One region of the Mesorhizobium sp. P170090 genome, then DNA from elsewhere that is predicted to be linked to it. Evidence: predicted binding sites of a transcription regulator. Region 1 holds the regulator's gene; each other region holds the start of a gene.
The links. The regulator PhoB, encoded in region 1, activates phosphate uptake and scavenging genes when phosphate is short. The targets are predictions, from matches to a motif close to TGTCATNNANCTGTCAT.
Positions count from the first base shown of each region.

Region 1 (5,382 bases):
GCGACGCCCGTGCAGACTTCGTCCTTCTTGATCCAGCCGGCGTCGATGACGACGTTGAGGTTGTCCTTGGTGATCGCGACGGGGGTCAGGAACAGCGACTTGACGGTGTTGCCGCCAGGCGTGGTGAAGTCCTTGGCGCCGGCAATGTCGCCCGTCTTCTTGCCATCGGCAAGCTGCGAGGCGATCTCGGCGGCGTTCTTGCCGAGTTCGCGCGCGTCCTTCCACACCGACACCGTCTGCGTGCCGAGCGCGATGCGGTTCAGAGCGGCATGGTCGCCGTCCTGGCCCGAGACCGGAACCGTTCCGGCAAGGCCCTGCGCCGTCAGCGCGGCGACAACGCCGCCGGCTGTGCCGTCATTGGCCGCAACCACGGCATCGACCTTGTTGTCATTGGCGGTCAGGAACTGTTCCATGTTCTTCTGGGCATTGGCCGGCAGCCAGCCATCGGTATAGGCCTCGCCGACATTCTTGATCTTGCCCGAGTCGATGGCTTCCTTGAGCACTTCCATCGAGCCCGAGAACAGGAAATCGGCATTCGGATCCGAGCCAGAGCCCTTGATAAAGACATAGTTGCCCTCGGGCTTCGCCTTGAACACTTCGCGGGCCTGCATGCGGCCGACTTCTTTGTTGTCGAAGGTCAGGTAGAAGACGTCCTTGTTCTCGATCAGGCGGTCATAGCCGACGACCGGAATGCCTTCGTCCAGCGCCTTCTGCACCGCCGGGCCGATGGCCGACGCGTCCTGCGCCAGGACGATCAGCGCGTTGGCGCCTTGCGAGATCAGGCTTTCGACGTCGGTCAGCTGCTTGCCGGGATTGGACTGCGCGTCGGCGGAAATGTACTTGTCGCCGGCGGCTTCGATCGCCGTCTTCATCGCCGCCTCGTCCGTCTTCCAGCGCTCTTCCTGGAAGTTCGACCAGGAGACGCCGATGACCTTGTCCTTCGCCTGCGCGACCGAGACCAGCGTCAGCGACATGGCGGCGCCCGCCAGCATGGCGGCTGCAAATCTGTTCATGATAAACCCTCCCTGCGCCGCGCGCGGCGCGACAAAACTGGCCCGAAGGCCTGCACACAGAGGCTCCATTTTTTCGAGCCTCGAAAAAACACTGGTTCAATGATAAAGCGCTGTCAACATGGTTTCTGATGGCCTTGCCGAATTTTTTCGAGCTCCGCAATAAACAATGACAGGGCTGCCGGCGTCTGCCAATATTTGGCTGGTGCCGTCGAACGCCTTCACTATCATGAGGCGCGAGGAGGCCGGGAGGAAACAAATGTCGGTTGGAATCCGCCACGACGATCTGCGCCGTCGCAACCGCGCGATGGTGATTTCGGCCGTGCGCCGGGCCGGCCAGCCGTCGCGGACCGAGATTGCGGCGACCACCGGCCTCAGCCATTCGACCATATCGGCAATCTCGTCTGATCTGATTCAAGAAGGCATCCTGATTGAAGGCAAGCCTGGCGAGACCGGCTCGCTGAAACGCGGCCGGCCGCAGGTCGGCCTTGGCCTCAATCCGGAAGCGGCGGCGGTGATGACCGTGGTGCTGTCGCTGAACTTCCTCTCCGTCACCGTCATCGACTATGCCGGCCAGGTGGTCGCGGAAGAACAGCGCCGGCTCGACACGCTGACCATGCCGCGCGACGAACTGATCGGCGAATGCGTAGCAATCGTCCGGCGGCGTCTCGAGGACCCGGACCTGGACGTCCAGAGCATCGCCCGCATTGCCATGGGCATCCAGGGCATCACCGATTCGCAGGCGCGGGCCATGCTGTGGTCGCCAATCACGCCACTGACCGACATTGCCTTCGCCGACATGTTGGAAGCGGAATTCGGCATTCCGGCCACCATGGAGAACGACTGCAATATGATGGCGGTGGCGCTGCAATGGCGCCAGCCCGAGCGCTACCGCGACAATTTTATCGCCATCCTCTTATCGCACGGCATCGGCATGGGACTGGTGCTGAAAGGCGAACTTTTCACCGGCACCCATTCCTCGGGCGGCGAGTTCGGCCACATGATCCACCGTCCGGGCGGCGCGCTCTGCCGCTGCGGGCGGCGCGGCTGCGTCGAGGCCTATGCCGGAAACTACGCCATCTGGCGCAGCGCCAAAATGATGGGCGAGGATGCCGAGCCGGTCGATATCGGCGACGCTGATATGCGCGCACTCGCCGCGCGCGCCCGCGAAACCGACGGCCCGGAGCGCGAAGCCTATCGCAAGGCCGGCGAGGCGCTCGGCTTCGGCCTCGGCAGCCTGTTTGCGCTGATCGATCCGGCACCCGTCGCCATGGTAGGCGTCAGCGCCGCCGCCTTCGACTTGATCGAACCGGCATTGCGCGAAGCGATCGCCCAGACCGCCGGCGGCCAGCACTCGAAATCGATCTCCTTCGACACCGAGCCCAACGAGCTGCCGCTGATCCGCGAAGGCTGTGCCATGCGCGCGCTCGGCTTCGTCGATCAGGAGATTTTCGCGCCGGGCATTCAGGCCAAATCCGGCAAGCATGTCGCCTGAATGGCCGGCAACGGCGCGACGCGCAGCATCCTAGTCTTCCCTGATCGCGTAGCCGGCGCCGCGAATGGTACGGATGACATCCGGCATGCGGCCGTTGTTGACCGCTTTGCGTAAGCGCCCGACATGGACGTCGACGGTTCGCTCGTCGATATAGATCGTCTCGCCCCAGACATTGTCGAGCAGTTGGCTGCGCGAGAACACGCGGCCGGGATGGCGCATCATGAATTCGAGCAGCCGGAACTCGGTCGGTCCGAGCCTGATCTCGCTCTTCTTGCGGTAGACACGGTGCGACTCGCGGTCGAGCACGATGTCGCCGACCTTGAGCACGCTGGACAGCACTTCCGGCTTGGCCCGGCGCAGCAGCGCCCTCACGCGCGCCATGAACTCCGGCGTCGAGAATGGCTTGACCAGATAGTCGTCGGCGCCGGTGGACAGGCCGCGCACGCGATCGCTTTCCTCACCGCGCGCGGTCAGCATGATGATCGGCAGCCGCTCGGTTTCGGGCCGCACTCTAAGGCGCCGGCAGAGCTCGATGCCGGAAACAGCGGGCACCATCCAGTCGAGCACCAGGAGATCGGGCACGTTTTCCTGCAGGCGGATCTCGGCCTCGTCGCCGCGTGTCACCACCTCGACGTGATAGCCTTCGGATTCGAGGTTGTAGCGGAGGAGCACGCCTAGCGGCTCCTCGTCCTCCACGACCATGATGCGTGGCGCGATCATCGGCAGTTCACCCTCATCAGGCCGGCATGGCCATCGCCGTCTCGTCCTGCTTCGGACGATTGGCGGGCAGTTGCTGGCCGGTCAGCACATAATACGCATTTTCGGCGATGTTGGTGACATGATCGCCGATGCGCTCAAGATTCTTGGCGCAGAACAAGAGATGCGTGCAGGCGGTGATGTTGCGAGGGTCTTCCATCATGTAGGTCAAGAGCTCACGAAACACGGACGTGTATTTGACGTCGATGCGCTCGTCGTCATTCCTGAGTTTTGCAAGCGCTGCCGCATCGGTGGCGGCATATTCCTCGACGACGCCTTGCACCTGGATCAGCACCAGCTGCGCCATGGCGTCGATGGAGTGCGAGAGGTCGCGCGGCGTGACGCTCAAGCCCACGGTGCCGACGCGTTTGGCGATGTTCTTGGCGAGGTCGCCGATGCGCTCGAGGTCGCCCGCCATGCGGATCGAGCCGACCACGGCACGCAGATCGTTGGCCATCGGCTGACGCTTGGCGATCAGCGTGATGGCGCGGTCGTCCAGTTCGCGCTGGCGCGCATCCATGATGGCGTCGTCGGAAACGACACGCTGTGCCAGCGCATTGTCCGAATTGAGCAGCGCCCTGGTCGAGCCGCTGACCATCGAGCCTGCCAGATCGCCCATGTCGCGGATCAGCTTGCTGATCTGCCCGAGCTCTTCATCGAAGGAGGCGACGGTATGTTCACCCATGATCTTGGTCCTCGTGCCTGAAAATTCACCCGCCGGACGGCTCAGCCGAAGCGGCCGGTAATGTAGTCCTGGGTGCGCTTGTCGTCGGGGTTGGTGAACATCTTGTCGGTGGCGCCCTCCTCGACGAGATAGCCGAGATGGAACATCGCCGTGCGCTGCGACACGCGCGCCGCCTGCTGCATCGAATGGGTGACGATGACGATCGTGTAGTTCTGGCGCAGCTCGTCTATCAGCTCCTCGACACGGGCGGTGGCGATCGGATCGAGCGCCGAGCAGGGCTCGTCCATCAGGATCACCTCCGGCGACACGGCGATGGCGCGCGCGATGCACAGGCGCTGCTGCTGGCCGCCGGACAGGCCGGTGCCGGGCTCCTGCAGGCGGTCCTTGACCTCGTTCCAGATCGCCGCCTTCTTCAGGCTCTGCTCGACGATCTGGTCCATGTCGGACTTGCGCTTGGCCAGCCCATGGATGCGCGGGCCGTAGGCGACGTTCTCGTAGATGGACTTCGGGAACGGGTTGGGTTTCTGGAACACCATGCCGACGCGTGCGCGCAGTTCGACGACATCGATGTTCTTGTCGTAGATGTCGTCTTCATCGAGCGTGATCTTGCCGGTCACCCGCGCCGAATCGATGGTGTCGTTCATGCGGTTGAGGCAGCGCAAGAAGGTCGACTTGCCGCAGCCGGAGGGGCCGATCAGCGCCGTCACCTGGTTCTGGCGGACGTCGAGATTGACGTCGAACAACGCCTGCTTCTCGCCATAGAACACGCCGACCTTGTCGCCGCGCATCTTGATCACTTCGTTCGACTTGGCGTTCATTTTGTCGCCCACTGCATTCTCAAGGGACTGTTCGGTCATGATGTTCATACCAAATTGCCTTTTTTCTACCAGCGCCGCTCGAACCGGCGCCGGAGCACGATCGCGGTGATGTTCATGGCCATGAGGAAGACGAGCAGGATGATGATGGCGCCGGACATGCGCTCGACAAAAGCGCGCTCAGCCTCGTTTGCCCACATATAGATCTGAACCGGCAGCGCGGTCGCCGGATCGAAAGGCGTCGTCGGATAATCGGCGACGAAAGCGACCATGCCGATCAAGAGCAGCGGTGCTGTCTCGCCGAGCGCACGCGCCAGGCCGATGATGGTGCCGGTAAGGATGCCTGGGGCGGCAAGCGGCAGGATGTGATGGAACACCATCTGCATCTTGGAGGCGCCGAGACCTAGGGCCGCCGAGCGGATCGACGGCGGCACCGCGGCAAGGGCGGCGCGCGTGGCGATGATTATGGTCGGCAATGTCATCAAGGTCAGCACCAGGCCGCCGACGAAGGAAGCCGAGCGCGGCATGCCGAGGAAGTTGATGAACACGGCAAGGCCAAGCAGACCGAAGACGATCGACGGCACCGCCGCGAGATTGTTGATGTTGACTTCGATCAGGTCC
Region 1 covers NZ_JBYNWH010000001.1:192,745-198,126, forward strand. Annotated here, with positions in the region: gene xylF (D-xylose ABC transporter substrate-binding protein) at 1-1,013, opposite strand, end outside; gene AC3EML_RS00960 (ROK family protein) at 1,270-2,505, shown strand; gene phoB (phosphate regulon transcriptional regulator PhoB) at 2,536-3,225, opposite strand; gene phoU (phosphate signaling complex protein PhoU) at 3,242-3,946, opposite strand; gene pstB (phosphate ABC transporter ATP-binding protein PstB) at 3,988-4,812, opposite strand; gene pstA (phosphate ABC transporter permease PstA) at 4,830-5,382, opposite strand, start outside.

Region 2 (5,382 bases), 840 kb from region 1:
CAGGGCGATCGCTCCAGGCCTCTCGCCACCAAGCCGAAATTGTCGAACGACGAGATGAGAGCCTATGCCAGGCGCCTCACCGAATTCGGCGAATGGTGCGCCGAGCAAGGCATGCCGCTGTCCTATCACCATCACATGGCGGCAGTGGTCGAGACTGAGCCGGAGCTCGATGCCTTCATGCGCCATTCCGGCGAAGGCATTCCGTTGCTGCTCGATGCAGGGCATCTCGCCTTTGCCGGCGGCGACGTGCTGCGCGCCATCGACAACCACCACAAGCGGATCAGCCATGTCCATGTGAAGGATGTGCGCATGGGCGTGATCGACGGGCTCGACCGCACAAAGCAGTCCTTTCTCGACGCCGTGGCGCTCGGTGCCTTCACGGTGCCTGGCGACGGTTCGCTCGATTTCGGCGCCATCGTGCAGCGCTTCGCCGACCACGGCTATGAAGGCTGGTTCGTCGTCGAGGCCGAGCAGGACCCGAAAAAGAACCCGCCGCTGAAGATGGCCCACGTGGGTTACAAGGAATTGATGCGGGTGATGACGGCGGCCGGCTACACGGTCGAGACGCAAGGCTTTCCCAATGCGTAAGCCGGTCCGATGAAGGATTACGAGCACCCGTTCTTCCGGCCGCTGTGGCGGCGCGTTGCCGTCGTCGCCGTCTGCGTGATCTGGGCCGGAATAGAATTCGCCTCCGGCACCCCGTTCTGGGGCATCATTGCGCTCGGCTTTGCCGCCTACGCCGTCTGGCAGTTCTTCTATCTTTACAAGCCGGTGGAGGAGAGCAAGGCTACGCCTGATCGACCGAAGACCGGCGAAGCGAAGGCGGACGCCGAACCGAAGGAATGAAGCGGCCGTGGCTCGGAAGGGCTTGCGGGTCGGACACTCGACACCTGGCGTATCGCCTACGTCGGTGATTGGCCGGAATGTCCCTCGCTTCGTCATCCTAGGGTCTTCGCGACGGAGCTTCGCTCTAGGATGACGAAGTTGAGAGGCCGACCTCGAAGACTTGCGATAGGAGACAAAACATGTCGAAACTGCTCGTCAAAGCCGACAAGGGCCATGGCCGCGTCGCGCATGTCACGCCCAACAGCGCCGGATGGACCTATGTCGGCTTCGACCTGCACCGGCTGAAGCCGGGCGAGACCGCATCCGGCAAGACGCAGGATCGCGAAGTCTGCCTGGTGTTCGTCACCGGCAAGGGCACGGCAAAGGCCGGCGGCCGGGAACTCGGCCTGCTCGGCGAGCGCATGTCGCCCTTCGATGGCAAGCCGTGGTCGGTTTATATCCCCGAGGGTTCGGACTGGTCGGTCACCGCCGACACCGATCTCGAACTCGCGGTCTGCTCGGCGCCGGGCCTGGGCGGCGGCTTGCCCGTTCGCGTCATCGCACCCCACGACCTCGGCCAGGAGACTCGGGGCAAAGGCACCAACACGCGCTACGTCACCAACATATTGCCCGAGGGCAAGCCCGCCGACTCGCTGCTGGTCGTCGAGGTCATCACGCCCGGCGGCCACACATCGAGCTACCCGCCGCACAAGCACGACCAGGACAATCTGCCGGCCGAATCCTATCTTGAGGAAACCTACTACCACCGCCTCAACCCGCCGCAGGGTTTTGCCTTCCAGCGCGTCTACACCGACGCCGACAAGACCGGCGCCCGCGAGCTGGACGAAGCCATGGCGATCGAGGACGGCGATGTTGTGCTGGTGCCCAAGGGCTATCACCCCTGCGCCGCCTGCCACGGCTACGACCTCTATTATCTTAACGTCATGGCCGGGCCGAAGCGGACGTGGAAGTTCCACAACGCGCCCGAGCACGAGTGGCTGATGAAGGCCTGATCGGCCTACGCTTGCGGCGGAAGCTGTTGGTCCAGCAGCGAAAAATCGTCGGCTAACGACCATGGGGTCGATTTGCCTTCGAAAACCCGCATAAGCTTCGTCAATCCGTCATGGAAATCGCCTATGGCAGCGGGCTGACGAGGATTTTTTTCGATGCGCTACGCCATCTATTTCACCCCAAGGCAGGACGAGCCGTTGGCCCGGATTGCCGCCAACTGGCTGGGCCGCGACCCCTTTGGCGCCGCCACAAGGCCGGTCGAGGCGGTGGGCGAGCTGTCGGCGGCCGAAGTCGCCTTTCACACCGCATCGGCGCGGCGCTACGGTTTTCATGCGACGCTGAAAGCGCCCTTCCGGTTGGCCGCCAACGAAACCGAAAGCTCGCTGCGCGCGGCGCTGGACGCCTTTGCCGAAGCAACGCCGACGGTCACCATCCCGCGCCTGGTCGTCAGCCAGATCGATGGTTTCTTCGCTTTGCTGCCGGAAGGCCCGCTGCCGCCGCTCAACCGTTTCGCTGATGATGTCGTGCTTAGCTTCGACCGTTTTCGCGGGCCGCTCACCGAAGCGGAAATCGAACGGCGCAGCCCGGATTCGCTGAAGCCGGCCGAGTTCCGCAATCTCTGTCAGTGGGGCTACCCCTACCTGTTCGAGACCTTTCGCTTCCACATGACACTGTCCGGCCGGGCCGGGCCGCAGGAAAGCCAACGTCTGCGCGCGGCAATTGACAGCCTGTTCGCCGATGTGCTGCAGCAGCCGGTGCTGGTGGATGCGCTGACGCTGTTCGTCGAAACCGAACCGGGCGCTCCGTTCATGGTGCTTTCGCATCATGCGCTCGGCCGCCGCGCTGCCCGAAAAACCGCTAACCGCAATTCGTCCGAGTAAGCAAGGACTGCCTGAATGACCGCCGAAACCGTTCTCCACAACGCCCGCATCGTGCTTGCCGACGAGATCGTCGAAGGGTCGCTCGTGCTGCGCGACGGTTTTATCTGCGGCGTCGACGCCGGCACCGGCCAAATCGGCGGGAATATGGCTGGCGAGGACATGGGCGGCGACTACATTATTCCCGGTCTGGTCGAGCTCCACACCGACCATCTCGAAGGCCACTATGCGCCGCGCCCGAAAGTGCGCTGGAACCCGATCGCCGCCGTCCTTGCCCATGACGCGCAGGTGGCCACCGCCGGCATCACCACCGTGCTCGACGCTTTGCGTGTCGGCATGGACGAGGACGCGGATATTACCTCCGACGACATCCGCAAGCTCGCCGGCGCGATCGAGGACAGCGTCGCGAAAGACCGGTTGCGGGCCGACCATTTCCTGCACCTGCGCTGCGAGGTCTCGGCGCCGGATTGCTTGCGGGCTTTCGCCAATTTCGATGGCGACGAGCGGGTCAAGCTGGCCTCGCTGATGGACCATGCGCCGGGACAGCGTCAGTTCGTCAATCTCGAGACCTACGCCCATTACTATCAGCGCAAGCTGAAATTGACCGATCGCGACTTCCAATTGTTCTGCGAAAAGCGGATGTCGGAATCGGCGAAGAATTCGGGACCGAACCGGGTGGCGATATCAGCCGCCTGCAACGAGCGGGGCATTGTGCTGGCGAGCCATGACGACGCCACATCAGGCCATGTCGACGAGGCGATCGAGCAGGGCGTGCGCGTCGCGGAATTCCCGACCACGCTGGAAGCCGCCAAGGCCTCGAAGGATGCCGGGCTCGGCGTACTGATGGGCGCGCCCAACGTCATGCGCGGCTCCTCGCATTCGGGCAATGTCTCGGCCCGCACGCTGGCCGGCGACGGCCTGCTCGACATATTGTCGTCCGACTACATTCCCTTCAGCCTGATCCAGTCGGCCTTCTTCCTCGGCGACGTCGTCGAGGGCATTTCCCTGCCGCAGGCGGTTGCGATGGTGTCGAAGAATCCGGCCGAGGCGATCGGCCTCAACGACCGCGGCGTCATCGAACAGGGCCGCCGCGCCGATCTGGTGCGTGTGCGCGTCGACGACCATGTGCCGGTCGTGCGCACTGTCTGGCGCCAAGGGCGCCGGGTCGCCTGATGGTCTCGGCGTCGATCGAGCGCGAACTCAGCAGCGAGGCCTTTCCGCTCCGCAACGGCGTGTTTGTCGCCGTCGTCGGCCCGAGCGGCGCCGGCAAGGATGCGGTAATCGGCTATGCCCGCACCTTGTTTGCCGACGAGACGAGGCTGGAGTTCGTCCGCCGGGTCATCACCAGGCCGAGCGACGCCGCAAGCGAGGATCACGACACGCTGGCCGACGCCGCCTTTGCCGAGGCCCAGGCCGACGGCGCTTTCGCCATTTCCTGGGAGGCGCACGGCCTGCGCTATGGCATCCCGGCCGATGTCGACTGGTCGATAGCCAATGGCCATGTCGCCGTGGCCAATGTCTCGCGCGCAGTCATCCCGGTGCTGCGGGAGCGCTATGCCAATCTGGCTGTCGTCGAGATCACCGCTTCGCCGGAAATCCTCGCCGAGCGTCTCGCCCAGCGCGGCCGCGAATCGCGCGGCGAAGTGCTGGCTCGGCTCGCCCGCAGCGCCAATGTCGCTTTGTCCGGACCCGGTGTCACCTCCATCGACAACGGCGGCCAGCGCGAAGCCGCCGGAGAACGCTTCGCCGAGGTGCTGCGCAAGGCGATGGCCTTCTCGGATATCTCCGGCGTGATGTAGCGCTACTCGGCCGCGACAGTCTTGCGGCTGGCATCGAGCATCAGCCGCCTTGCGCGGAACACGCCCCATTGCTGGTCGACCAGCACGCCAATCAGGATCACGCCGCCCATCACCGCGAAGTTGAGCGAGGACGGGATGCCGAGCAGATTGACCAGGTTCTGCAACTCCTGCAGCAGCACGGTGCCCAGGATGACGCCAACCAGCGAGCCTTCGCCGCCGCGCAGCGAGAAGCCGCCGAGCACGGCGGCGGCAATGGCGTAGAGTTCGTAGAACTGGCCGTGGCTGGCCGGCGAGATCGAGCGCGTGTACATGGCGAAATAGATCGCCGACAGCGCCGTCAGAACGCCGCAGATGACATAGGCGGCCATCACGACGCGGCCGGTGCGGATGCCCGAATATTTAGCCGCCTCTTCGTTCTTGCCGATGGCATAGAGGTAGCGTCCGAACACCGAGCGGTGCAGCACCACCCACATGACGATCGAAATGACGATCAGTGCGATGAAACTGTTGGGCACGCCATAGCTGCGGCCCGCGGTGAGGAATTCGAGCTCGGGAAAATTCTGGCCGAAGGCGAAGCCGGCGGTGCCGTCGGCGGTATAGAAACGGGCGACCCCGCGATAGATCAAAAGGCCGCACAGCGTCACCACGAAGGGCTGCAATTTCAGCCTTGTGATCAGCCAGCCATGCGCCAGCCCGATGATGCCGCCCAGCACCAGGATCAGCGGCAGCGCCAGCGGCCATGGCATGTCGCGCACAGCGATGAAATCGATGAACAGCGTGCCGAGCAGCGCCACCAGCGACCCCACCGACAATTCGATGCCGCCCGTGATGATGACGAAGGCCTGGCCGATGGCGAGGATCCCGAACAG
Region 2 covers NZ_JBYNWH010000001.1:1,035,968-1,041,349, forward strand. Annotated here, with positions in the region: gene iolE (myo-inosose-2 dehydratase) at 1-588, shown strand, start outside; gene AC3EML_RS05220 (hypothetical protein) at 598-846, shown strand; gene iolB (5-deoxy-glucuronate isomerase) at 1,026-1,838, shown strand; gene AC3EML_RS05230 (DUF1045 domain-containing protein) at 1,992-2,717, shown strand; gene AC3EML_RS05235 (alpha-D-ribose 1-methylphosphonate 5-triphosphate diphosphatase) at 2,733-3,887, shown strand; gene phnN (phosphonate metabolism protein/1,5-bisphosphokinase (PRPP-forming) PhnN) at 3,884-4,513, shown strand; gene AC3EML_RS05245 (ABC transporter permease) at 4,516-5,382, opposite strand, start outside.
Region 2: AC3EML_RS05230 (DUF1045 domain-containing protein) is a predicted target of PhoB. The motif match lies at 1,934-1,950, and genes of this name have one in related genera.

Region 3 (5,382 bases), 3.2 Mb from region 1:
GCCGCCAAGATCACCGGCAATGCCATTGGCGGGGTGGAAGCCCGAAATGACGCCAAGCGCCGAATAATGCGCCTCCTGCCGGCCAGTGAGCACGCGGATCTCGGTCTTGAGCACATCCTGGGCGCGGTGGATGAAATCGGGGCCGTTGATCGCTTCGCGGGCCGCGGCCGTCGCCAACACATACATGTGCTCCGCGCCGGCCTGGTCGGAGAGCGCACGGAAACGGCGGAACTCCTCCATCGAGCGCGTCACCGCCTCGGGGTCGAGCTTGCCGGTCGAAACGATGCCGCGGCCTAGGCCGGCCAGCATCTTTTCGTTGAACAGCAAGGTCGGCGAGCGCGCCAGCCCCTCATAGACGACAAGGCGGATCGAGTTCGAGCCGATGTCGATAATGGACAGCGGCCGGCGATCCTGCAGCCGGCCTTGGGACGTTGAAATCATCAGCCGGTGTTCTTCTTGCGACGCTTGAACTGCGCGATGCGCTTGGGCGCATGCGACTTCAGCGCGTCACCCCGTCCCGACAGGCTCGGATTGGTCATGAAATATTCCTGCGCGTTGAACGGTTCCTCACCCTCCTCCAGCACGACGCGCCGGGAGGTTCCGTCAGCCAATACGTCGAAACTTTGCTGGTTGTCCATGATGTTGCCCAGCATGATCTGGCCAAGGATCTGTTCATGCACCGTCGGGTTGGTGATCGGCACCATGGTCTCGACGCGGCGGTCGAGATTGCGTGGCATCAAGTCGGCCGAGGCGATGTAGACGATCGCCTCGTCCGACGGCAGGCCATGGCCGTTGCCGAAGCAATAGATGCGGCTGTGTTCGAGGAAGCGGCCGACGATCGACTTGACCCTGATGTTTTCCGACAGGCCGGGCACCTGCGGCCGCAGGCAGCAGATGCCGCGCACGACGAGATCGATCTCGACGCCGGCACGGCTGGCGTCATAGAGCGCATCAATGATGTTGGGATCGACGAGCGCGTTCATCTTCATCCAGATGCGCGCCGGACGGCCAGCCAGCGCGTGGGCGACCTCGTCGGCAATGTGCTTGAGGATACGGCTGCGCAGCGTAAACGGCGAGATGGCGATCCGCATCTCATCGGTCGGCTCGGCATAGCCGGTGATGAAGTTGAACAGCTGGGCGACATCGCGCGCGATCGTCGGATCGGTGGTGAAGAAGGACAGGTCGGTGTAGATGCGCGCGGTCACCGGATGGTAGTTGCCGGTGCCGAGATGGACATAGTTGCGCAGCTTGCCGTCCTCGCGCCGCACCACAAGCGACATTTTCGCATGGGTTTTGAGTTCGAGGAAGCCGAACACGACCTGGACGCCGGCGCGTTCGAGGTCGCGCGCCCAGCGGATGTTGGCTTCCTCGTCGAAGCGCGCCTTGAGCTCGACCAGGGCGGTCACCGACTTGCCGGCCTCGGCCGCGTCGACCAAGGCGCGCACGATCGGGCTGTCGTTGGAGGTGCGGTAGAGCGTCTGCTTGATTGCCACCACCTCCGGGTCGGCCATTGCCTGGCGCAGGAACTGGACCACCACGTCGAAGGATTCATAGGGGTGGTGGACGACGATGTCCTTCTCGCGGATGGCCGCGAAACAATCGCCGCCATGCTCGCGGATGCGCTCGGGAAAGCGCGGATTGTAGGGGGTGAACTTCAGGTCGTCGCGCGGCACGGCGACGATCTCGGAAATCTGGCTGAGCGCCAGCGGGCCGGTCAGAACGCTGATGCGGCTCGAAGAGACGCCAAGCTCGCCGGCGACGAACTCGCGCAATTCACCGGGCATCGACTTGTCGAATTCGATGCGGATGACCGAACCGCGGCGGCGCCGCTTCAGCGCCGTCTCGAACAGGCGCACGAGATCTTCCGACTCTTCCTCGACCTCGATATCGCTGTCCCGGATGATGCGGAAGGTGCCGGAACCCTTGACCTCATAGCCGGGGAACAGCTTGCCGATATAGAGGCCGACAGCCTCCTCCAGTGGAATGAAGCGAACGTGCTGCTTGCGGTCGGGCAGGCGGATGAAGCGCTTCAGCGCCACCGGCAGGCGCAGAAGCGCGCTCATCTCCTCGCCATTCTTGCGGTGGCGCAATTGCAGCGCCATCGAGAAGCCGAGATTGGGAATGAACGGAAACGGATGCGCCGGGTCGATCGACAGTGGAGTCAGGACCGGGAAGACCTGGTCCTGGAAATGATCTTCCAGCCAGACTTTCTCATCCTTGGTCAGTGCATCGCGGGTGATGCTCTCAATGCCTTCCTTGTTGAGCAGCAACATCAGCGCCGAAAGGCTGTTCTGCTGGTCCTCCTGCAGCCGCTCGACCTCGCGCAGCAATTGTTCCAGCTGCTGCTCCGGCGTGCGGCCGTCGGGGCTCTTGAGCGCAATGCCTTCGCGCACCTGGCCGGCAAGGCCGGCGACGCGGACCATGAAGAATTCGTCGAGATTGGCGGCTGAAATCGACAGGAAACGGACGCGTTCGAGCAGCGGATGGTGCTGGTTCTGGGATTCCTCGAGCACACGCCGGTTGAACTGCAGCCAGGAGAACTCACGGTTGACGAACCGATCGGGGTTGCCGCCCTCGGGGCTCGCCACCTCGACATTGATGAATTCGCTCTGCACCGGCTTCAGTTCGTTCATGGTTCCTGCTCTTCCCCCGCCAACCGTCCCTTGGAGCGCCGCTGGACGTGCCATGCCTCTAACACGCTTTTGTGGCGCATGACCCTTCGGCGAAAACCGTTCCGATTTCAGGGACATGCACTTAACCGGCTCAACGTATCCTCTGACAGGCTTTTGCGACAGTTTCATTTCATCGATCTTGCAAACAGGCCTGTTATGTTCCAGATGCTTTTCGACGAGATCAAGGAGACGACGATGGCAGGCGGTTCCATTCCCCATTTCCAGAACGATGCGGGCCATCCGGCAATCGACATCGGCGTCAAGGAATTCATGTGCACCGGCGCCAACCCGCCCTTCGACCACCCGCATGTGTTCCTCGACATGGGCGACGACAATGAAAAGGTCTGTCCCTACTGCTCGACGCTCTACCGCTATTCGGCGAAGCTGAGGGCGACGGAAACGCTGCCGGCCGGTTGCCTTTATATCGACCAGGCCGCCTGATCCTTCCGCGACAAGCCCGATGGAAGACATCAGGTCCCGGCAGGTCATAATCGCCGGGGCCGGCATCGCCGGGCTGACCGCTGCCCTTGCCTTCGCCGGACGGGGTTATCCGGTAAAGCTGATCGAACAGGCACAGCACCTAGACGCGGCCGGCGCCGGCATCCAGCTTTCGCCCAACGCAACACGCATTCTTGGAAAACTCGGCGTGCTCGACCGGCTGCTGCCGGCAGCGTTGCGGCCGGAAGCGGTCGTGCTCAAGGACGCCGGGACGCTGCGCGAACTGGCGCGGGTACCGCTTGGGCAAGCCGCCGAAGCGCGCTGGCAGGCGCCTTATCTCGTCGCTCACCGCGCCGATCTGCAGGCAGCGCTGCTGGCGCAAATGGCCGAACGGCCAGAGATTGAGCTCATCACCGGCGCCCGCGTGACCGGCATCGTCAAAGACGCGCAATATGTCGCCGTGACCGCCGAAGTGGACGGCCGCGAGATCGAGGCACGCGGCAAACTGCTGGTCGGCGCCGACGGCGTCTGGTCGGCGGTCCGGGCGCAACTCGCAGGCGAGGACTTCGTCAAAAGCCGTTTTTCGGGCGAACTCGCCTGGCGGGCTACAATCGCAGCCGACGGTGCGGCCGGAGAAGCCTTTGCCGCGATCGGCGCCGCCGACTGCGTCACCACGTTCCTGCATCCTGGCTTCCACATGGTCGCCTACCCCGTCAGCAAAGGCCAGGCCTTCAATCTCGCCGCCTTCACCAAGGGTGAGCGCATGGCCGAAGGTTGGTCGGGCCATGCCGATCCCGCGATCCTCACGGCTGCCCTGCGCGGCACCGCGCCGGGCCTGACGAAGCTTGTGGCACTGGCCGGCCCATGGACGGCCTTTCCGATCCACACCGTCGAACAGAAGCGGTGGACGAGCCCGCAGGGCATCGCGCTGATCGGCGACGCCGCGCACGCGATGACGCCGTTTGCGGCGCAAGGTGCCGCGATGGCGATCGAAGATGCCATCACGCTTGCCGAGGCTATCGCCGATTTCCCTGGCGATCTGCCCAGAAGTTTTCGAATCTGGGAAAATCTTCGGCGGCCGCGTGTCGCCAAGGCCGCGCGTCGTGGGGCCGTAAACCGCCTCGCCTGGCATGCTGCCGGCCCGGTGGCGATCGCCCGCAATCTGTTCCTGGCCATGCGCTCGCCCGACAAGCTCGCCGCCGACCTCGACTGGCTCTATGGATGGCGAGCGGACACTCGGCAGTCTAGATCGTCGACGTAGCGATCCTTCCCACCCCCCTCTGTCCTGCCGGACATCTCCCCCGCAAGGGGGGAGATTGGATGTCGCCGTCGCCTTCGCCAAAATCGCCGGCGTTGCAGCAGGAGCGCCGCGGGCAAAACGGCTGATCTCCCCCCTTGCGGGGGAGATGGCCGGCAGGCCAGAGGGGGGTGCCGTCCCGCTGACTTCAAAAGATCCAACACTGTCGCGGTGCGATGAAGGACTGCTAGTTATAAAACCGCATCGACAAGCCCAGCGAGGCCGGCAGCGGGTTCCACCAGCCGGTGCGCAGGCCGGCGGCTGTCCAGGTGTTGCAGCCGACCAGCGCGTTGAAATGGCCGTTCGCCTCGAAGAAGCGGTCGAAGCTGGAATAGGCGGCGTTCTCGATGACCACAGGACCGTGCGGCCCTTGCTGGAAACTCGCGTCGATATAGTCGAGCAGCGCTGCAAAACGTTCCTCATCGATGTCGAAACCGGTGGCAGCAGGGTGCGGCTCGGCGATGGCCCCGGCGATATCGACATGCATGACCGAGGCGTCCAGTGTCAGCGCCTTGAGGACGGGCACTGTCTTCAGCTGCGACCAGCTCGGCGTCTCCAGATAGAAGGCCCGGCCGCCCCAGCCAAAGACGATGTAGCGCACTTCCGGGGCGTCGACAGGGATGCCGGCAGCGACCAGGAAATGGAAGCGCCGGCGCACCTCGTCATCGACGGGAATGGCGATGTCGGTGTGGATCGGATTCTCCAGCACCAGAATATGGCGCGTGCCCTCACCCGCCGCTGACGCCGGCCACAGCGGACGCGGCACCAGCGTGCCGAGCGTGGCAGCGAGCGCGACCACGATAATCAGCATGGCCAGGAAACGCAGGGTTTTTCTCATGCGGCGGCGGCTTTGCGTTTCAATGGAGAAGATCAATCCCGACCCCAGATAGCAAAAGAGCCCGGCCGCATTGCGGCCGGGCTCTTTTGCTTCGCATGAAAATGCTCAGTGCAGGATCTGCGACAGAAACAGCTTGG
Region 3 covers NZ_JBYNWH010000001.1:3,380,584-3,385,965, reverse strand. Annotated here, with positions in the region: gene ppx (exopolyphosphatase) at 1-441, opposite strand, end outside; gene AC3EML_RS16225 (RNA degradosome polyphosphate kinase) at 441-2,633, opposite strand; gene AC3EML_RS16220 (zinc-finger domain-containing protein) at 2,868-3,113, shown strand; gene AC3EML_RS16215 (FAD-dependent monooxygenase) at 3,133-4,371, shown strand; gene AC3EML_RS16210 (TIGR02117 family protein) at 4,595-5,245, opposite strand; gene AC3EML_RS16205 (amino acid ABC transporter ATP-binding protein) at 5,351-5,382, opposite strand, start outside.
Region 3: AC3EML_RS16225 (RNA degradosome polyphosphate kinase) is a predicted target of PhoB. The motif match lies at 2,789-2,805, and genes of this name have one in related genera.

Region 4 (5,382 bases), 4.2 Mb from region 1:
CACCTGGGCCAGTGCCGGGCACGGCTTGCCTCTTGAAGTTCCGGTCGATGCGGTGGAAGATTGTGGCGAAAATTTAAGCAGGCTACGGCGTTCGCGCCTGGCGAATGAAAGTGGAGGATGTGGAGGCCGGCAGATCTTGCGCCGCCCCCGCGGAAGTCCAGGGGGGTGTGAGATGGCTGTCAGGGAATACAAAGGCATCGGCGACGCCATCAGGCTGGACGAACTCAATTTCGCCGAGATCGTCAAGGGCCTGCCGGCCAAGGCGCGCATGGTGCTGTCGGCGGCGATGAAATTGCCGCGCGGTTCGCTGAAGGTGAGGATGCCGGATGGCCGGGCGGTGCTTGTCGGCGGCAACGGACCCGGGCCGGATGCCGAGCTGGTGTTGAAGAACTGGCGCCTGCCCGGCCGTGCCTTTTCCGGCGGCACCATCGGCGTTGCCGAATCCTACATGGACGGCGACTGGGAAAGCCCTGATGTAACCAGCTTCCTCGAACTGTTCGTCGTCAACTCGGCCGTTGGGGAACGCATTGCCGGCGGCGCCAACTGGCTCATCAACACGGTCCAGCGCATCCGCCACTGGTTCAACGAAAACACCCGCACCGGCTCGAAGCGCAACATCTCGGCGCATTACGATCTCGGCAACGCCTTCTACAAGCAATGGCTCGATCCCAGCATGACCTATTCGTCGGCGCTCTATGCGACCGGCGCCAACGACCTGGAAAGCGCTCAGGCCGCCAAATACCGCGCGCTGGCCAAGGATACCGGCATCGGCAAGAAGGACCATGTGCTCGAGATCGGCTGCGGCTGGGGCGGTTTTGCCGAATTTGCCGCGCGCGAGATCGGCTGCCGCGTCACCGGCCTGACCATCAGCCGCGAACAGCACGATTTCGCCAAGGCGCGCATCCAGAAGGCGGGACTGTCTGACAAGGTCGACATTAAGCTGCAGGATTACCGAGACGAAACGGGCACTTACGACCGCATCGCCTCGATCGAGATGTTCGAGGCGGTCGGCGAAAAATATTGGCCGGTATTTTTCGGCAAGATGAAGGCGTGCTTGAGGCCCGGCGGCACCGCCGGCCTGCAGATCATCACCATCAACGAGGCCGCCTACGACACCTATCGGGCGAGGCCGGATTTCATCCAGCGCTATGTCTTCCCAGGCGGCATGCTGCCGACGCCGTCGATCCTGAAGACGCTGGGCAGCGACCATGGCCTTGCCCATCTGCGCGAGCGCGTCTTTCCGGACGACTATGCCCGCACGCTTGCCGAATGGCGCAACCGCTTCTGGGCGTCGTGGGAAAAGATCGTCCCGCTCGGCTTCGACGACCGCTTCAAGAAGCTTTGGGAATTTTATCTCCACTATTGCGAAGCCGGCTTTAGAGCCAGCTACATCGACGTGCGCCAAGTGGTCTACAAAGCCTGATCCGAAGCGTGATTGAGCGGGCGTATGCCCGCTCGTTTTCCCTGTTAGCTGCACGTTGCCTCAAAGCAGGATGCGATACTTCGCAAACCCGGATTCGCCCTCGCCGGCCGGCTCGATCTTGAGCGATTTCACTCCCGATATAAAATCCTTCGCTTTGGGGCCGGTCTCGAACACGACGCTGGTGCCGGGCAGCGGCGTGAACGACCAATTGTCGTCGGCCGAGGGATTGATCGTGCCTTCGCTGACGACGTAGCGCACGATCACGTCGCGGTTGGTGTCCGGCGCCTCGTAGATGATCTTCGAGGCATTGATGTCGGGGAAATTGCCGCCACCGCCGGCGCGGTAATTGTTGGTGGCGACGACGAATTTCGCTGCCGGATCAATAGGCTTGCCGTCGAAGCTGAGGCCGACGATGCGGTTCGAGCCGGCATTGGCGACGCCACCCTTGGCATCGTATTTCGGCAGCTGCGACAGGTCTATTCCGTAGCTGACGCCATCGATCACATCGAAATTGTAGGACGGGAATTCGGTGTCGATGAGCGCCTGGTCGGCCTTGCCCGGCTCGATCTTCCTGAAAATGCCGGCCGACATTTCCAGCCATTCCTTCACTTGCGCGCCGGTGATTTCGACGGCGCGCACCGTGTTCGGATAGAGATAGAGGTCGGCGACGTTCTTGATGGCGATGTCGCCCACCGGCACGTCGGTATAGTAGTCGGCGCCGTTGCGCCCGCCGGCCTTGAAGGGTGCTGCCGCCGACAGCAGCGGCACATCCTTCCACTGCGTGCTCTTCAATATGTCCTTGAGGTACCAACTCTGCGCCTGGTTGACGATCTGCACCGACGGATCGTCGGCGACCAGCGCGAAATAGGAATAGAGCGGCGCCGAGGTCTTGCCGACCGGTCGGCGGACATAGGCAAGTGTCGCCTCATGGTCCGCCTTCAGCGCATCGACGACGCGCTGGTCGTCCGCCACCGTCGGCTTGTTTGCCTTGTCGACGCGCTGGTAGATCGGCCTTGCCTCCGATGTGGCCGAGGCTACGCGCCATTTCGATCCGTCCCGTTCCAGAAGCAGATCGATCAGTCCCATATGCGAGCCCCAGAAACCGCCCATCACGGCGGGCTTGCCCTGCAGCGTGCCTTTCTCGGTGTCGACGCCTTCGAGCGCCTGAAAATCCTTCTTACCGGGGAAGACGAGATGCTGATGGCCGGTGAACACCGCATCGATGCCTTCGACGCCGGCGACGAAGAAGGAGGCGTTCTCCATGCCGTCGCCCTGCTTGATATCGATGCCGGAATGCGAGAGCGCGATGACGATGTCGGCGCCCTCCTCCTTGATCTGCGGCACCCATGCCCTGGCCGCCTCGACGATGTCGCGCGTCCTGACATTGCCTTCCAGGTTCTTCAGGTCCCAGACCATGATCTGCGGCGGCACAAAGCCGATGATGCCGATCTTGATCGGCTGCTCGGCGCCCGACCCGTCCTTGATCTTCTTGTCGAGGATGACATAGGGCTTGAGGTAGAGCTTGTCGCCGCGCGGTTTGGCGGCAAGCTCGGTGCCGCGGATCAGATTGGCGCAGACGAAGGGGAAATTGGCTCCGGCCAGCACCTTGTCGAGGAACGACAGGCCGTAATTGAACTCGTGATTGCCGAGCGTCGAGCACTCATAGCCCAGCAGGTTCATGCCCTTCATGATCGGATGCAGATCGCCTTCCTTGAGGCCCTTCTCATAGGCGATGTAATCGCCCATCGGATTGCCCTGCAAAAGATCGCCATTGTCGATCAGCATCGCATTGGTGGCTTCCTTGCGCACCGCCGCGATCAGTGAGGCCGTCCGTGACAGGCCCATCGTGTCGTTGGCTTTGTCTGCGTAGTAGTCGTAAGGCAGCACATTCACATGGATGTCGGTGGTCTCCATGATCCTCAGATGCGCCTGATTGGCCTGCGCGCGGGCGGAAAACGGATGGAGCATGATCAGCGCCCCGCTGGCGGCCGTACCGGCAAGAAAACTACGGCGGGAGACGGGGTAATTGAGATGCGGCATTGGTTTTCCTTCCCAGCGACGTGACAAGATCCCAGCCCCGAGCGGAAGCTTCGCGCCGAAAACCGGCCATGTCCATCGGGAAGTCAGTCGATCAGCTAAAGGTGACGGCTGGATGAATATCCTTGGCCGCGGTTGAGAACCTCAGCCCTTGTTATCATCGCCCTGGGTGATCAGCCGCGCGCTGCGCTGGCCGGTGAAATAGATCCATAGCCAGCTAAGCGACACCGAGAGCCGGTTGCGAAAACCGATCAGGAAGTAGATATGCGCCACGCCCCACAGCCACCAGGCAAGCCATCCCGTGAGCTTGATCGAGCCGAAATCGATCGCGGCTGCCCACTTGCCGATCGTCGCCAGGTCGCCGGCATGTTTGTAGCGGAAAGGGCGCGGCGCGCTATCGCCGGCCAGCCGCGCCCTGATCGTCGCGGCAACATGCTTGCCCTCCTGCTTGGCCGAGGGCGCCACGCCGGGCACCGGTTTGCCGTCCGGCCGCAAGACATGCGCGGTGTCTCCGATGACGAAGATTTCAGGACTGTTCGGCACGGTCAGATCGGGCTCGACCATTACCCTGCCCGCCCGGTCCACCGGCGCGCCCAGCCACTCTCCCGCGGGCGAAGCCGCTACGCCGGCGGCCCACAGGATGGTTCGCGCCGGCAGATGCGTCTCGCCAAAGACGACGCCTTCGGCATCGAGGCGCGTGACGGCGCGGCCAAGCTCGACCGTGACGCCCCGCCGCTCCAGCGCCTTGCGCGCATAGTCGGACAGCTTTGGCGCGAAATTGGCTAGGATCCTGTCTCCGGCCTCCACCAGCACCACACGCGCCTCACGCGTGTCGATGTTGCGGAATTCGCCGCGCAGCGTTTCATGCGCGAGTTCGACAATGGTGCCGGCAAGCTCCACGCCGGTCGGGCCGCCGCCGACGATGACCAGTGTCAGCAGTGCCTGGCGCGTGGCCGGATCGGTCTCGCGCTCGGCCTGCTCGAAGGCGAGCAGGATGCGCCGGCGAATGGTAGTTGCGTCTTCAAGCGTCTTCAGCCCAGGCGCGAAAGGCTCCCATTCGTCGTGGCCGAAATAAGCATGACGCGCGCCGGTGGCGAGCACCAGCGTGTCGTAGGGAACAGAACTGCCGTCCTCAAGCAGCACGCGTTTGCCTGGGCGGTCGACGCCGGTGACGTTGCCGAGCAGGGTCGTCACGTCCTCGCGCTTGCGCAGCAGATGACGGATCGGCCAGGCAACTTCCGAGGTCGCCAGCGAGGTGGTCGCCACCTGGTAGAGCAGCGGCTGGAAAAGGTGATGGTTGCGCTTGTCGATCATGGTGATGCGCACGGGTGCGCCGGCCAGCGCCCGGGTGAGTTCGAGACCGCCGAACCCTGCGCCGACGACAACGACATGATGGCTGGTTTCACTCATCGCATTCACCCCTGTTTGTCTCTCTTTATCTAGTGATTTTTGTGCACCGCAACAATGTCGCGGCGCGCTAGACTGCCGCTTAAGGCTGCCCAGGACTCGTCGCCGGATGTCGCGAATGCCTATGTCGGCAAGCCTGGACGGGTATAGCCTTGCAGGGGCTGGAACCACGGGAGTGAAGCATGGCCAACGACGATGACAAAGATCGCAAAGGGCGGGCGCAATATTCTTCGCCGCCTTGCTTCATGCACGAACTCGATCCGGAATTTCGCGCGCCATTGACCGACTGGACCGATGTGCGCCGTTGGCGCAAGGCCGAGCGCGAGCGTCTGATCGCGGCACGGTTGGCGGTTTCCGCCGATGCGCGGGTGGCGATGTCGCGGGCTATCGCCGAAGGGCTCGACGCGACCATCGGCGACATTGCCGGCCGCATGGTCAGCCTCTATTGGCCGTTTCGCGGCGAGCCGGACCTGCGGCCGTGGATGGCGTCGATCAACGAACGCGGCGGCCGCACG
Region 4 covers NZ_JBYNWH010000001.1:4,361,706-4,367,087, forward strand. Annotated here, with positions in the region: gene AC3EML_RS21150 (SAM-dependent methyltransferase) at 173-1,423, shown strand; gene AC3EML_RS21155 (bifunctional 2',3'-cyclic-nucleotide 2'-phosphodiesterase/3'-nucleotidase) at 1,484-3,463, opposite strand; gene AC3EML_RS21160 (NAD(P)/FAD-dependent oxidoreductase) at 3,605-4,870, opposite strand; gene AC3EML_RS21165 (5-formyltetrahydrofolate cyclo-ligase) at 5,050-5,382, shown strand, end outside.
Region 4: AC3EML_RS21155 (bifunctional 2',3'-cyclic-nucleotide 2'-phosphodiesterase/3'-nucleotidase) is a predicted target of PhoB. The motif match lies at 3,565-3,581, and genes of this name have one in related genera.